2 regions of the Pseudomonas sp. BJa5 genome follow, and region 1 is predicted to be linked to the other one. Evidence: predicted binding sites of a transcription regulator. Region 1 holds the regulator's gene; the other holds the start of a gene.

What was found. The regulator sigma-54, encoded in region 1, starts transcription at its own class of promoters, with help from an activator protein. The targets are predictions, from matches to a motif close to ANTGGCATNNANNTTGCTNT.
Region 2: the regulator sigma-54 is predicted to act here: its motif matches at 1,915-1,934, upstream of glnA (type I glutamate--ammonia ligase).

Annotation. Positions count from the first base shown of each region.
Region 1 is NZ_JALRNG020000005.1:94,396-101,198, forward strand. Features, by position in the region: gene M2D63_RS04390 (HAD family hydrolase) at 1-415, shown strand, start outside; gene lptC (LPS export ABC transporter periplasmic protein LptC) at 424-996, shown strand; gene lptA (lipopolysaccharide transport periplasmic protein LptA) at 983-1,507, shown strand; gene lptB (LPS export ABC transporter ATP-binding protein) at 1,508-2,233, shown strand; gene M2D63_RS04410 (RNA polymerase factor sigma-54) at 2,413-3,906, shown strand; gene hpf (ribosome hibernation-promoting factor, HPF/YfiA family) at 3,987-4,295, shown strand; gene ptsN (PTS IIA-like nitrogen regulatory protein PtsN) at 4,308-4,772, shown strand; gene rapZ (RNase adapter RapZ) at 4,776-5,630, shown strand; gene M2D63_RS04430 (HPr family phosphocarrier protein) at 5,651-5,923, shown strand; gene M2D63_RS04435 (ZIP family metal transporter) at 5,940-6,803, opposite strand, start outside.
Region 2 is NZ_JALRNG020000016.1:30,336-37,138, forward strand. Features, by position in the region: gene typA (translational GTPase TypA) at 1-116, opposite strand, end outside; gene thiI (tRNA uracil 4-sulfurtransferase ThiI) at 244-1,698, opposite strand; gene glnA (type I glutamate--ammonia ligase) at 2,030-3,436, shown strand; gene glnL (nitrogen regulation protein NR(II)) at 3,800-4,885, shown strand; gene ntrC (nitrogen regulation protein NR(I)) at 4,882-6,318, shown strand; gene M2D63_RS11495 (hypothetical protein) at 6,632-6,803, opposite strand, start outside.

The DNA.
Region 1 (6,803 bases):
CAAGACCTTCAACACCCTCGACGGCCAGGGCATCAAGATGCTCATGGCCTCGGGCGTGACCACGGCGATCATCAGTGGCCGCAAGACCCCGGTGGTCGAACGCCGGGCGAAGAACCTCGGCATCCCCCACTTGTACCAGGGGCGCGAAGATAAATTGGTGGTCCTGGACGAACTTCTCGGCCAGCTCAACCTAAGCTATGAACAGGTCGCCTATCTGGGCGACGACCTGCCCGACCTGCCGGTGATTCGTCGAGTCGGCCTGGGAATGGCCGTGGCCAATGCCGCAGCCTTTGTCCGCGAGCATGCCCACGGGACCACCAAGGCCCGCGGCGGCGAAGGCGCAGCCCGCGAATTCTGCGAGCTGATCCTGCAAGCCCAGGGCAATCTCGATGCGGCAAACGCCCACTACCTGTAGAGCGATACATGTTCAGTAAAAAAATCCGCACCATTGCGCTGTTCAGTGTGATTGCCGCCTTGCTGGTGGCCGTCGGCTACTGGAACATCGGCCCCGAGAGCTTCCTCGACAAGCCGGTCGCCCGTGTCGACGAAAATGCCATCGACTACTACGCCACCAATGCCCACAGCGTGCAGTTCCTGCCCGACGGCAAGCTGCAGTACGAGATGACCGCTGACAAGGTCGAACACCTCAAGGTCAGTGAAACTACCCTGCTGACCAAGCCGGACCTGCAGCTGTACCGCGGCACGACCTACCCCTGGCACGTGCAGAGCGACAAGGGCGAAGTCAACCCGGACGGCAGCGAAGTGGAATTGATCGACTCGGTACGGATCGCCCGCACCGATGAAAAAAACCGCACTACCATCATTACCACCACCCGCATGACGGTGTTCCCGCAGAAGCAATATGCGCAAACCGAGCAAGCCGTTAAAATCGACGGCGCCGGTGGCGTGACTACGGGCAAGGGAATGAAGGCGTATTTGAAAGACGGCAGGATGGACCTGTTGTCCAACGTAAGAGGACAGTATGAGGCTCGTTAAAACCCTCCCCTTTTTGCTCAGCCTGAGCGCAGCACTGGGAAGCGCGAGCGCCTGGGCCCTGCCGACTGACCGTGACCAGCCTATCCGTATCCAGGCCGACGATGCGCACCTGGACGACAAGCAAGGCGTCGCCACCTACAAGGGCGATGTGATCATCACCCAGGGCTCGATGATGATCAAAGGCAACACCGTGACCATCACCCGCGCCGCCAGCGGCGACATCGACGTGGTGACCTCGGTGGGCAACCTCGCCTACTTCGAGCAGCAACAGAGCGCCGCCAAGCCCGACAAGATGAAAGGCTGGGCGGTGACCATCCAGTACCAGGCGCAGAAAGACATGGTGATCCTCACCGACCGCGCCAAGGTCGAGAACGAAGGCAACACCACCGAAGGCGAGAAGATCGTCTACAACACCAAGACCCAGGTGGCGACCGCCGGTCGTGGTGGCAACGTGGCCACGCCACGTCAGCGCATCGACATGGTGATCCAGCCGAAGAAGAAGGCCGAGTAAATGGCGACCCTCAAAGCCCAGCACCTGGCCAAGAGCTACAAAAGCCGACAAGTGGTTCGCGACGTCAGCCTGTCCATCGACAGCGGCCAGATCGTCGGCCTGCTCGGCCCCAACGGCGCCGGCAAGACCACCTGTTTCTACATGATCGTCGGCCTGGTCCAGGCCGACCAGGGCCGCGTCCTGATCGACGACCTGGATGTCAGCCACCAGCCGATGCACGGTCGCGCCCGTGCCGGCATCGGCTACCTGCCCCAGGAAGCCTCGATCTTTCGCAAGCTGTCGGTAGCCGACAACATCCTCGGGATCCTCGAGACCCGCAAGGACCTCGATGCCGCCGGTCGACGCAAGGAGCTGGAAAGCCTGCTGCAGGAATTCCATATCAGCCACATTCGCGACAACCTCGGCATGAGCCTGTCCGGTGGTGAACGCCGCCGCGTCGAAATCGCCCGCGCCCTGGCGACCGCGCCGAAGTTCATCCTGCTCGACGAACCCTTTGCCGGTGTCGACCCGATCTCGGTCGGCGACATCAAGCAGATCATCCATCACCTCAAGGCCAAGGGCATCGGTGTGCTGATCACCGACCACAACGTCCGTGAGACCCTGGATATCTGCGAAACCGCGTACATCGTCAACGATGGCCAGCTGATCGCCGAAGGCGATGCAGAGACCATCCTGGCCAATGACCTGGTGAAAGAGGTGTACCTGGGCCACGAGTTCCGCTTGTAAGTTCGAAGCGACACGGCGTTTGCCGGAGGCTGCTGGTCCGTTTCCATACGGCATAATTGTTACAGCACCCTAGGCAAACGCTCCAATTTCAGGCATATAATTTGCTTAAAGTTGGCGCTTCGGTGCCCTTGTAGTGGATGGCGCATGTGCGCCGGCGAAAAAGGTGTTAAGCCCCTGCCATGAAACCATCGCTCGTCCTAAGAATGGGCCAGCAACTGACGATGACTCCTCAGTTGCAACAGGCCATCCGTCTGCTCCAGCTGTCTACCCTGGACCTCCAGCAGGAAATCCAGGAAGCGCTGGAGTCGAACCCGATGCTCGAACGCCAGGAAGATGGCGACGACTTCGACAACAGCGACCCGATGGCCGACAACGCCGAAAGCAAGCCTGTTGCCGAAACCCAGGACACCAGCTTCCAGGAATCCACGCCGACCGTGGACAGCCTGGACGAAGGCGAATGGAGCGAGCGCATTCCCAACGAGCTGCCCGTCGACACGGCCTGGGAAGACATCTACCAGACCAGCGCCAGCAGCCTGCCCAGCAATGACGATGACGAGTGGGACTTCACCACCCGTACCTCGGCTGGCGAAAGCCTGCAGAGCCACCTGCTCTGGCAGTTGAACCTGGCACCGATGTCCGACACCGACCGGCTGATCGCCGTGACGCTGATCGACTGCATCAACAATCAGGGCTACCTGGACGAGTCCCTCGAGGAAATCTGCGAATCCTTCGATCCTGAACTGGATATCGAACTGGACGAAGTCGAGGCCGTCCTGCACCGCATCCAGCAGTTCGAGCCCGCCGGCATCGGCGCGCGCAACCTCAGCGAATGCCTGCTGCTGCAACTGCGCCAGCTGCCCGCCCGCACGCCGTGGATGGCCGAGGCCCAGCGCCTGGTCAATGATTACATCGACCTGCTGGGCAGCCGCGATTACAGCCAGCTGATGCGTCGCATGAAGCTCAAGGAAGACGAACTGCGCCAGGTCATCGAACTGGTCCAGAGCCTCAACCCGCGTCCGGGCTCGCAGATCGAGTCCACCGAAGCCGAATACGTGGTTCCCGACGTGATCGTGCGCAAGGACAACGAGCGCTGGCTGGTCGAGCTGAACCAGGAGGCCGTTCCACGCCTGCGGGTCAACCCGCAGTACGCAGGTTTCGTCCGGCGCGCCGACACCAGCGCCGACAACACCTTCATGCGCAACCAGTTGCAAGAGGCCCGCTGGTTCATCAAGAGCCTGCAGAGCCGCAACGAGACCCTGATGAAGGTCGCCACCCAGATCGTCGAGCACCAGCGTGGCTTCCTCGACCATGGTGACGAAGCGATGAAGCCGCTGGTGCTGCACGACATCGCCGAAGCGGTGGGCATGCACGAGTCGACCATTTCCCGGGTAACCACCCAGAAATACATGCACACCCCGCGGGGCATCTACGAGCTGAAGTACTTTTTCTCCAGCCACGTCAGCACCTCCGAGGGCGGTGAATGCTCGTCCACGGCGATCCGCGCGATCATCAAAAAACTGGTTGCAGCGGAAAATCAGAAAAAGCCATTGAGTGACAGCAAGATCGCTGGTTTACTGGAGGCACAAGGCATTCAGGTAGCCCGTCGCACCGTCGCCAAGTACCGCGAGTCCCTCGGCATCGCACCGTCGAGCGAGCGCAAGCGACTGATGTAGCCCCTGAGATGTGCCACAGCAGTTCAGTGGCAGGCGCAATACCTGCCTCTTTATGCACGGGCAACAAAAGGAGAAGCTGTATGCAAGTCAATATCAGTGGACAGCATGTAGAAGTCACCCAACCGCTGCGCGAGTACGTCGAACAGAAACTGAAACGGCTGGAAGGGCACTTCGACAGGATTACCAACGTGACGGTGATCATGAAGGTCGAGAAATTGCAGCAGAAAATCGAAGCGACGCTGTTCATTCCCGGCGGCGAAGTGGTTGCAAATGCCGAACACGCAGACATGTATGCAGCGATCGACGCCTTGACCGACAAGCTCGACCGCCAACTGAAAAAACACAAGGAAAAACAGCAGAGCCTGCTGCAAGGTGCAGCAGCCCGCTGATCCCCCTCATCCATGATCCGACTTGAAACCATCCTGACCCCCGGCCGTTCCCTGGTGAACGTGCCGGGAGGCAGTAAAAAGCGCGCCCTGGAAAAGGTCGCCAACGTGATCGCCGAGCAAGTGCCCGAACTGGAGATGCAAGACGTCTTCGAGAAGCTGGTCGCTCGCGAAAAACTGGGTTCCACCGGCTTCGGCAATGGCATTGCCATTCCCCACTGCCGGCTCGAGGGCTGCATGGCGCCGGTAAGCGCCCTGCTGCACCTGGATGCCCCTATTGATTACGATGCCATCGACGGCGCCCCGGTCGACCTGCTGTTTGTCCTGCTGGTTCCGGAAGCGGCCACCGATGCACACCTGGAACTGCTGCGCCAGATCGCCAGCATGCTCGACCGCAAAGACGTTCGTGAGCGCTTGCGGGCCGCCGGCAGCAGTGAAGCGCTGTACCAGGTCGTCCTGGACGTACAGAACGAGCACTGACCCATGCGCCTGATCATCGTCAGCGGTCGCTCCGGCTCCGGCAAGAGCACCGCCCTCGCGGTACTGGAGGACAACGGCTTTTACTGCATCGACAACCTGCCTGCCGGGTTGCTGCCGCAGTTGGCCGAAAACGCGCTGATCAATACCGAGCTGATGCAACCCAAGGTCGCCGTATCGATCGATGCGCGCAACCTGCCCAGCCACCTGATTCGTTTTCCCGAACTGCTTGAAGACGCTCGCAGCCGGCATATCCAGTGTGACGTGCTGTACCTGGACGCCGACGAAGAGACCCTGCTCAAGCGCTTTTCGGAAACCCGTCGGCGCCACCCGCTGACCAACGCCAATCGTTCCCTGGCCGAAGCGATCAAGGTCGAAAGCGAACTGCTCGGACCAATCGCCGACCTCGCCGACCTCAAGATCGACACCACCAACCTGAACCTCTACCAGTTGCGAGATTCGGTCAAACTGCGCCTGCTCAACCAGCCTGAGCCCGGCACGGCCTTTCTGGTCGAGTCGTTCGGCTTCAAGCGCGGCATGCCGGTGGACGCCGACCTGGTGTTCGACGTGCGCTGCCTGCCCAACCCCTACTGGAAACCGGAGCTGCGCGAGCATTCAGGCCTTGAGCAACCGGTTATCGATTACCTGGCGGCGCAGCCCGATGTCGAGGAAATGTTCCAGGACATCTCCAGCTACCTGCTCAAATGGCTGCCCCGCTTTGCCGCCAGCAACCGCGCCTACGTCACCATCGCCATCGGCTGTACCGGCGGGCATCACCGCTCGGTGTACCTGACCGAGCGCCTCGGCCAGGCGCTGCAGCACTCACTGAAGAATGTCCAGGTTCGCCACCGCGACCTCTAGCCCACAGGACCCCTGCCGCGATGCCCGCTCGTGAAATTACCATCATCAACAAGCTGGGGCTGCACGCCCGGGCTGCGGCAAAATTCGTTGGCGTCGCCGGACGCTTCCCCTGCACCGTGCGGGTGGGACGGGCACCGGACAAACTGATCGACGGCAAGAGCATCATGGCCGTGATGATGCTGGCCGCAGGCAAAGGCACCCAGGTGCACCTGCACACCGAAGGCGAGCAGCAGGACGAAGCCCTGGAAGCGCTGATCGAACTGATCAACAACTACTTCGACGAGGGCGAGTGATCGCCCCGCCTCGCCTTCACGCCAGCGCCGTATCCATCACCATCATCAGGCAGAAGCCGACACATAGCCCAAGGCTCGCCAGGCGATGATGGCCATTGCTGCGCGACTCGGGGATGATCTCCTGGGTCACCACCAGCAACATCGCCCCTGCCGCGCATGCCAACCCCAGTGGCAACAGCAGTTCGGCCACGCTCACCAGCCAGGCGCACAGCAGCGCCGCCAACGGCTCGACCAACCCCGACGCCGCACCGATCAGAAAGGCCTTGAACCGTTCCATGCCCGCACCGGCCAGTACCAGGGCAATGACCAGGCCTTCCGGCACATCCTGCAAGGCAATGCCCATGGCCAGGCTGTCGGCATCGGCCATGCCGCCGCCAGCCGAGACACCAATGGCCATGCCTTCGGGAATGTTGTGGGCAATGATGGCGATCACGAATACCCAGATCCGCGCCGCGATCACCGGCTGCTGCCCAGTGCCCACCAGCGCCTCGGGTGAAGCGCCGGACACCTTCAGGTCGACCAGGTACAGGCAAAAGGCGCCGAACAGCAGGCCGAAACTGATCAGCCCGCCCGCTGCCCATTTGCCCAGGCCGATGGCCTGGGCCGCATCCAGCCCCGGAATGATCAGGGAGAAGGCCGTCGCGGCCAGCATCACCCCGGCACCGAAGCCCAGCAAAGTATCGGCCAAGGCCACCGGCATGCTGCGGATCACCAGCACCGGCACCGCCCCCAGTGCCGTCCCCAGCGCACACAGGGCACCGCCCTCGAGCGCACGCAACAGGCGCGGCTCAAGGTCCAGCCAGGCGATACCCTGGGCGACCAGCAAGGCACCGCCGGCCAGCAACAGCACCGTGCCCAGGGCGAGACGAAACAGTCGAAC
Region 2 (6,803 bases), on a different contig from region 1:
TCGTTGAGCTCGTTACGCTCCAGGGTGCCGGACTGGCGCAGGAGTTTGTCGACGAGGGTGGTTTTACCATGGTCAACGTGGGCGATGATGGCGATGTTACGCAGATTTTCGATCACTTGTGTTTCTCGATCAGAGGATTCGGGTTGCCGCTATTTTAAGCGGCGAATATGAATGAACGGTGCTCAGACTGCCCGGCGGTCGGGAGGGCGATGGCGGATGCTTCCGCCATACAGCCCCGGCGTCTTATGCCGGACGATAAACACGCACATTGGCATGTCCCTCGCTCAGCAGGTGGTGGGCATGCAGCCGACTCATCACGCCCTTGTCGCAATACAGCAGGTACTGGCGCGCTGGGTCCAGTTCCTTGAAGCGGCTGTTGATCGCATAGAACGGCATGAGTTTCACTTCGATGCCTTCCAGTTCCAGCGGTTCATCTTCCTGGGCATCCGGGTGACGGATGTCGATCACCACCTGGCCGGCCAGCGCCTGGGCGACTTCCTCGACCTGGATGTCCTGGCTCAGTTCGTCGATCACATGATCGATGGCGATCAGGCGGGCGCGCTCCAGGGCGCGCTCCAGCACCGCCATGTCGAACTGCTTCTCTTCATGTTCGATGCGGTGGCGCTTGGCGTGGGTGGTCGGGTTCACCGAGATCACGCCACAGTATTCAGGCATGTGCTTGGCGAAGTCGGCGGTGCCGATCGCCTCGGCCTGGTCGATGATGTCCTGCTTGTGGGTGGCCAGCAGCGGGCGAAGCACCAGCTTGTCGGTGGCCTGGTCGATGATCGACAGGTTCGGCAGGGTCTGGCTCGAGACCTGGGAAATCGCCTCGCCGGTGACCAGCGCGTCGATCTCCAGACGATCGGCCATCTGCGCCGCCGCGCGCAGCATCATGCGCTTGAGGGTCACGCCCATATAGCTGTTGTCGACCTTGCCGAGGATCTCGCCGACCACTTCCTCGAACGGCACGCTGATGAACAGCACGCGCTGGCTGCTGCCGTATTTCTTCCACAGGTAGTGGGCGACTTCCATCACCCCCAGTTCGTGGGCACGGCCGCCGAGGTTGAAGAAGCAGAAGTGGGTCATCAGGCCGCGACGCATCATCTGGTAGGCCGCCACGGTGGAGTCGAAACCACCGGACATCAGCACCAGGGTCTGCTCCAGGGCGCCCAGCGGGTAGCCGCCGATGCCCTTGTGCTGGCTGTGGATCACGTACAGGCGCTGGTCGCGCACCTCGATGCGCACCTCGACCTCGGGGTTGCGCAGGTCGATACCGGCGGCACCGCACTGCTGGCGCAGCTGGCTGCCGACATAACGGTCGACGTCCATCGAGGTGAAGTCGTGGTGACCGCCACGCTTGCAGCGTACGGAGAAGCGCTTGCCGGCCAGCAGGTGGCCGAAGTGAGTCTTGCACTTGGCAACGATGTCGTCGAAATCGCCCAGCGGGTACTCTTCGACCTGCAGGAAGTGGGCAATGCCCGGGGTGCAGGTCAGGCGCTCGGTCATCTCACGCAGGACTTTCTCGTCCTCGATGCGGGTGACCACCTCGAGGTTGTCCCAGACACCATCGACCGCCAGCTCAGGATCGAGATCCTTGAGCACGGTGCGAATATTGCGGCCCAGCTGACGGATGAAACGCTTGCGAACCGGGCGGCTCTTGATGGTGATTTCCGGGAAGACTTTTACGATTAGTTTCATGAAAAACTGTGCGTGCGCTGCCGACTAAAAAAGTGGGGCGCGGATTATAGCGGAAATTGTTCAAGGTTTAACCAATTATCGTACAGAAGGTTTTGCATGCACTGATATGGTGCGCTAGAGCAAAATAACGCCTCATCAGGGTGCAAAAATTGTCCGACACTCGGGCCAAAACCCCCTGAAACGCGTAGGAATGGGGCAGAAATGCCAAACCGGGGCACTGGCATGCAATTTGCTCCCTTGTGAGGCAGGTTGCCTTGGCCGACTATTCGCGCCCGGCATCACCCAAATTAAAGGGCTGCACAGGCAAGCTCTACCCCACCCGGAGGACACTATGTCGAAGTCGGTTCAACTCATCAAAGATCATGACGTCAAGTGGATTGACCTGCGTTTCACTGACACCCGTGGCACCCAGCACCACGTGACCATGCCAGCTCGCGATGCGCTGGAAGACGACTTCTTCGAAGTCGGCAAGATGTTCGACGGTTCCTCCATCGCTGGCTGGAAAGGCATCGAAGCTTCCGACATGATCCTGATGCCGGTTGACGATACCGCCGTTCTGGACCCGTTCACCGAAGAGCCGACCCTGATCCTGGTCTGCGACATCATCGAGCCTTCGAGCATGCAAGGCTACGACCGCGACCCACGTGCGATCGCCAAGCGTGCCGAAGAGCACCTGAAAGCCACCATGATCGGTGACACCGTGTTCGCCGGTCCCGAGCCTGAGTTCTTCATCTTCGACGAAGTGAAGTTCAAGTCCGACATCTCCGGCTCCATGTTCAAGATCTTCTCCGAGCAAGGCTCGTGGATGTCTGACCAGGACGTCGAAGGCGGCAACAAGGGCCACCGTCCAGGCGTCAAAGGCGGCTACTTCCCGGTTCCGCCGTTCGACCACGACCACGAAATCCGTACTGCCATGTGCAACGCACTGGAAGAAATGGGTCAGACCGTCGAAGTTCACCACCACGAAGTGGCGACTGCCGGCCAGAACGAAATCGGCGTCAAGTTCAACACCCTGGTGAAGAAAGCCGACGAAGTCCAGACCCTGAAGTATGTCGTGCACAACGTTGCCGACGCCTACGGCCGCACCGCTACCTTCATGCCTAAGCCACTGTACGGCGACAACGGCTCGGGCATGCACGTTCACATGTCGATCTGGAAAGACGGCAAGAACACCTTCGCGGGCGAAGGCTATGCCGGCCTGTCCGACACCGCCCTGTACTTCATCGGCGGTATCATCAAGCACGGTAAGGCCCTGAACGGCTTCACCAACCCGTCGACCAACTCCTACAAGCGTCTGGTCCCAGGCTTCGAAGCCCCGGTCATGCTGGCCTACTCGGCTCGCAACCGTTCCGCTTCGATCCGTATTCCTTACGTTTCGAGCCCGAAAGCCCGTCGTATCGAAGCGCGCTTCCCGGACCCGGCTGCCAACCCGTACCTGGCCTTCGCTGCACTGCTGATGGCTGGTCTGGACGGTATCCAGAACAAGATCCACCCAGGCGATGCCGCCGACAAGAACCTGTACGACCTGCCGCCTGAAGAGGCCAAGGAAATCCCACAGGTTTGCGGCAGCCTGAAAGAAGCCCTGGAAGAGCTGGACAAGGGCCGTGCGTTCCTGACCAAGGGCGGCGTATTCTCCGACGACTTCATCGATGCCTACATCGCCCTGAAGAGCGAAGAAGAAATCAAGGTCCGCACCTTCGTACACCCACTGGAATACGAGCTGTACTACAGCTGCTAAGCCAGTGACGCTCGCGCAAGCGGCGTAACGCAACAAGAAAGGCCTCCTTCGGGAGGCCTTTTTGTTTTCTGCTCTCGGCACCGCAGCCTTCAGCCTGCATGCATCGACTTTTCCCCTATGCTCTATATTGGTGCACTCAACCACCTGCTTGCAGACTGACCGGCCCATTTTGGTTCAGAAAATTGGCCGCTCCAGCGTTTTTTAGGTGTTTTTCGCGCAATTACAGGTCTTTATCCGGGAATTCCGCTTCTTTTCGGAGCCTTGGTTTGTTTTTTGCATTTTCTTGTTACCAGCAGACAACCAGCGCCCGCGACCCTGGCACCCCCGGAGTCGTCATGAGCCAAAAGAGGTCACAGACACCCCATGACCATCAGCGATGCCCTGCACCGACTGCTACTGGACAACCTGACCACTGCCACCATCCTGCTCAACGCCGACCTGCGCCTCGAGTACATGAACCCGGCAGCGGAAATGCTCCTGGCCATCAGCGGCCAGCGCAGCCATGGGCAATTCATCAGCGAGTTGTTCACCGAATCCCCCGAAGCACTCAACTCCCTACGCCTGGCGGTGGAGCATGCGCACCCGTTCACCAAGCGTGAAGCCCAGCTGACCTCGCTGACCGGCCAGACCCAGACCGTCGACTACGCGGTGACGCCGATCCTGAGCAAGGGCCAGACCCTGCTGCTGCTCGAAGTCCACCCCCGCGACCGGCTGTTGCGCATCACCAAGGAAGAGGCGCAGCTGTCCAAGCAGGAAACCACCAAGATGCTGGTGCGCGGCCTGGCCCACGAGATCAAGAATCCGCTGGGCGGCATTCGTGGTGCGGCCCAGTTGCTGTCCCGGGAGCTGCCCGAGGATGGCCTGAAGGACTACACCAATGTGATCATCGAAGAGGCCGACCGCCTGCGTAACCTGGTCGACCGCATGCTTGGCTCGAACAAGCTGCCGTCCCTGGCGATGACCAACATCCATGAAGTGCTCGAACGGGTCTGCAGCCTGGTCGAGGCCGAAAGCCAGGGTGGCATCACCCTGGTGCGCGATTACGACCCGAGCCTGCCGGACGTGCTGATCGACCGCGAGCAGATGATCCAGGCCGTACTCAACATCGTGCGCAACGCCATGCAGGCCATCAGCGGCCAGAACGAGCTGCGCCTGGGGCGTATCACCCTGCGCAGCCGGGCCATGCGCCAGTTCACCATAGGCCACACCCGCCACCGCCTGGTGGCCAAGGTCGAGATCATCGACAACGGTCCGGGCATACCGGCCGAGCTGCAGGAAACCATCTTCTACCCCATGGTCAGCGGCCGCCCGGACGGCACCGGGCTGGGCCTGGCCATTACCCAGAACATCATCAGCCAGCACCAGGGCCTGATCGAATGTGACAGCCATCCGGGCCACACCACCTTCTCGATCTTCCTGCCCCTGGAACAAGGAGCCACCGCCTCATGAGCCGTAGTGAAACCGTCTGGATCGTCGACGATGATCGCTCCATCCGCTGGGTCCTGGAAAAAGCCCTGCAACAGGAAGGCATGACCACCCAGAGCTTCGACAGTGCCGACGGCGTCATGAGCCGCCTGGCCCGCCAGCAGCCGGACGTGATCATTTCCGATATCCGCATGCCCGGCGCCAGCGGCCTGGATCTGCTGGCGCAGATTCGCGAACAGCACCCGCGCCTGCCGGTGATCATCATGACCGCCCACTCCGACCTCGACAGCGCGGTGGCCTCCTACCAGGGCGGTGCCTTCGAATACCTGCCCAAGCCGTTCGACGTCGACGAGGCGGTTTCGCTGGTCAAGCGCGCCAACCAGCATGCCCAGGAGCAACAGGGCCTGGATGTCGCCCCGAGCCTGACCCGCACCCCGGAAATCATCGGCGAGGCGCCGGCGATGCAGGAGGTGTTTCGCGCCATCGGTCGCTTGAGCCACTCCAACATCACCGTGCTGATCAACGGCGAATCCGGTACCGGTAAAGAACTGGTCGCCCACGCCCTGCACCGCCACAGCCCGCGCGCGGCATCGCCGTTCATCGCCCTGAACATGGCGGCCATTCCCAAGGACCTGATGGAGTCCGAGCTGTTCGGCCATGAAAAAGGCGCCTTCACCGGTGCGGCCAACCTGCGCCGCGGCCGCTTCGAGCAGGCCGACGGCGGCACGCTGTTCCTCGACGAGATCGGCGACATGCCGGCCGACACCCAGACCCGCCTGCTGCGGGTACTGGCCGACGGCGAGTTCTACCGGGTGGGCGGCCATGTGCCGGTCAAGGTCGATGTGCGCATCATCGCCGCGACCCACCAGAACCTGGAAACCCTGGTGCAGGCCGGCAAGTTCCGCGAAGACCTGTTCCACCGCCTGAACGTGATTCGCATCCACATCCCGCGCCTGGCCGATCGTCGTGAAGACATCCCGACCCTGGCCAAGCACTTCCTGGGCCGCGCCGCCCAGGAGCTGGCAGTGGAGCCCAAGCTGCTCAAGCCGGAAACCGAGGAATTCATCCGCAACTTGCCGTGGCCGGGCAACGTGCGCCAGCTGGAGAACACCTGCCGCTGGATCACGGTGATGGCCTCGGGCCGGGAAGTGCATATCGGCGACCTGCCGCCGGAACTACTCAACCTCCCCCAGGACGCAGCGCCGGTGACCAACTGGGAACAGGCCCTGCGCCAGTGGGCCGACCAGGCGCTGTCGCGCGGCCAGTCGAACCTGCTCGACAGCGCCGTGCCGAGTTTTGAGCGGATCATGATCGAGACCGCGCTCAAGCACACCGCCGGGCGTCGCCGCGATGCCGCCGTGCTGCTGGGCTGGGGCCGCAATACCCTGACGCGCAAGATCAAGGAGTTGGGGATGAAGGTCGCCGGCGGCGAAGACGAAGGCGACGACGAGGCCTGAGCCTGCGCGTTGTAGCCGCTGCACCAGCTGTTGCGACTGCCTTGCAGTCGATCGCAGGCTTCGCCAGCTCCCACCAATGCCGGTACAGCTCAGAGCATTGTGGGAGCTGGCGTAGCCTGCGATAGCGCCCTGAAGTGCACCGCCATGAGCCACGGCGCACCGCTACAACGCAAAAAACGTTGGTAAAAACCTATCCAACTGCTCTAAACCCACCATTTTCCGCACTGCAACAAAACTGGCACACACTCTGCATTAGTATCAGTACTTCCAGTTTTGGGGGCCTTGGTACAGGCAGGCCGGGGATTCCCCTCTTTTATTCGCGCAGTCGCACCTGCACCCGCCAGCGCCCCTCGTCCTCTGTACCGGCCCAGTCGCCGTGCAGGGGACGGGTCGCGACCAGGGTCACCAGCAACCCGCCGTCACTCTTCTGCACCCGCCAGGCCACCGGCTTGCCCTGCAGCTGCAGTTGCCCCCGCGCAGCCTTG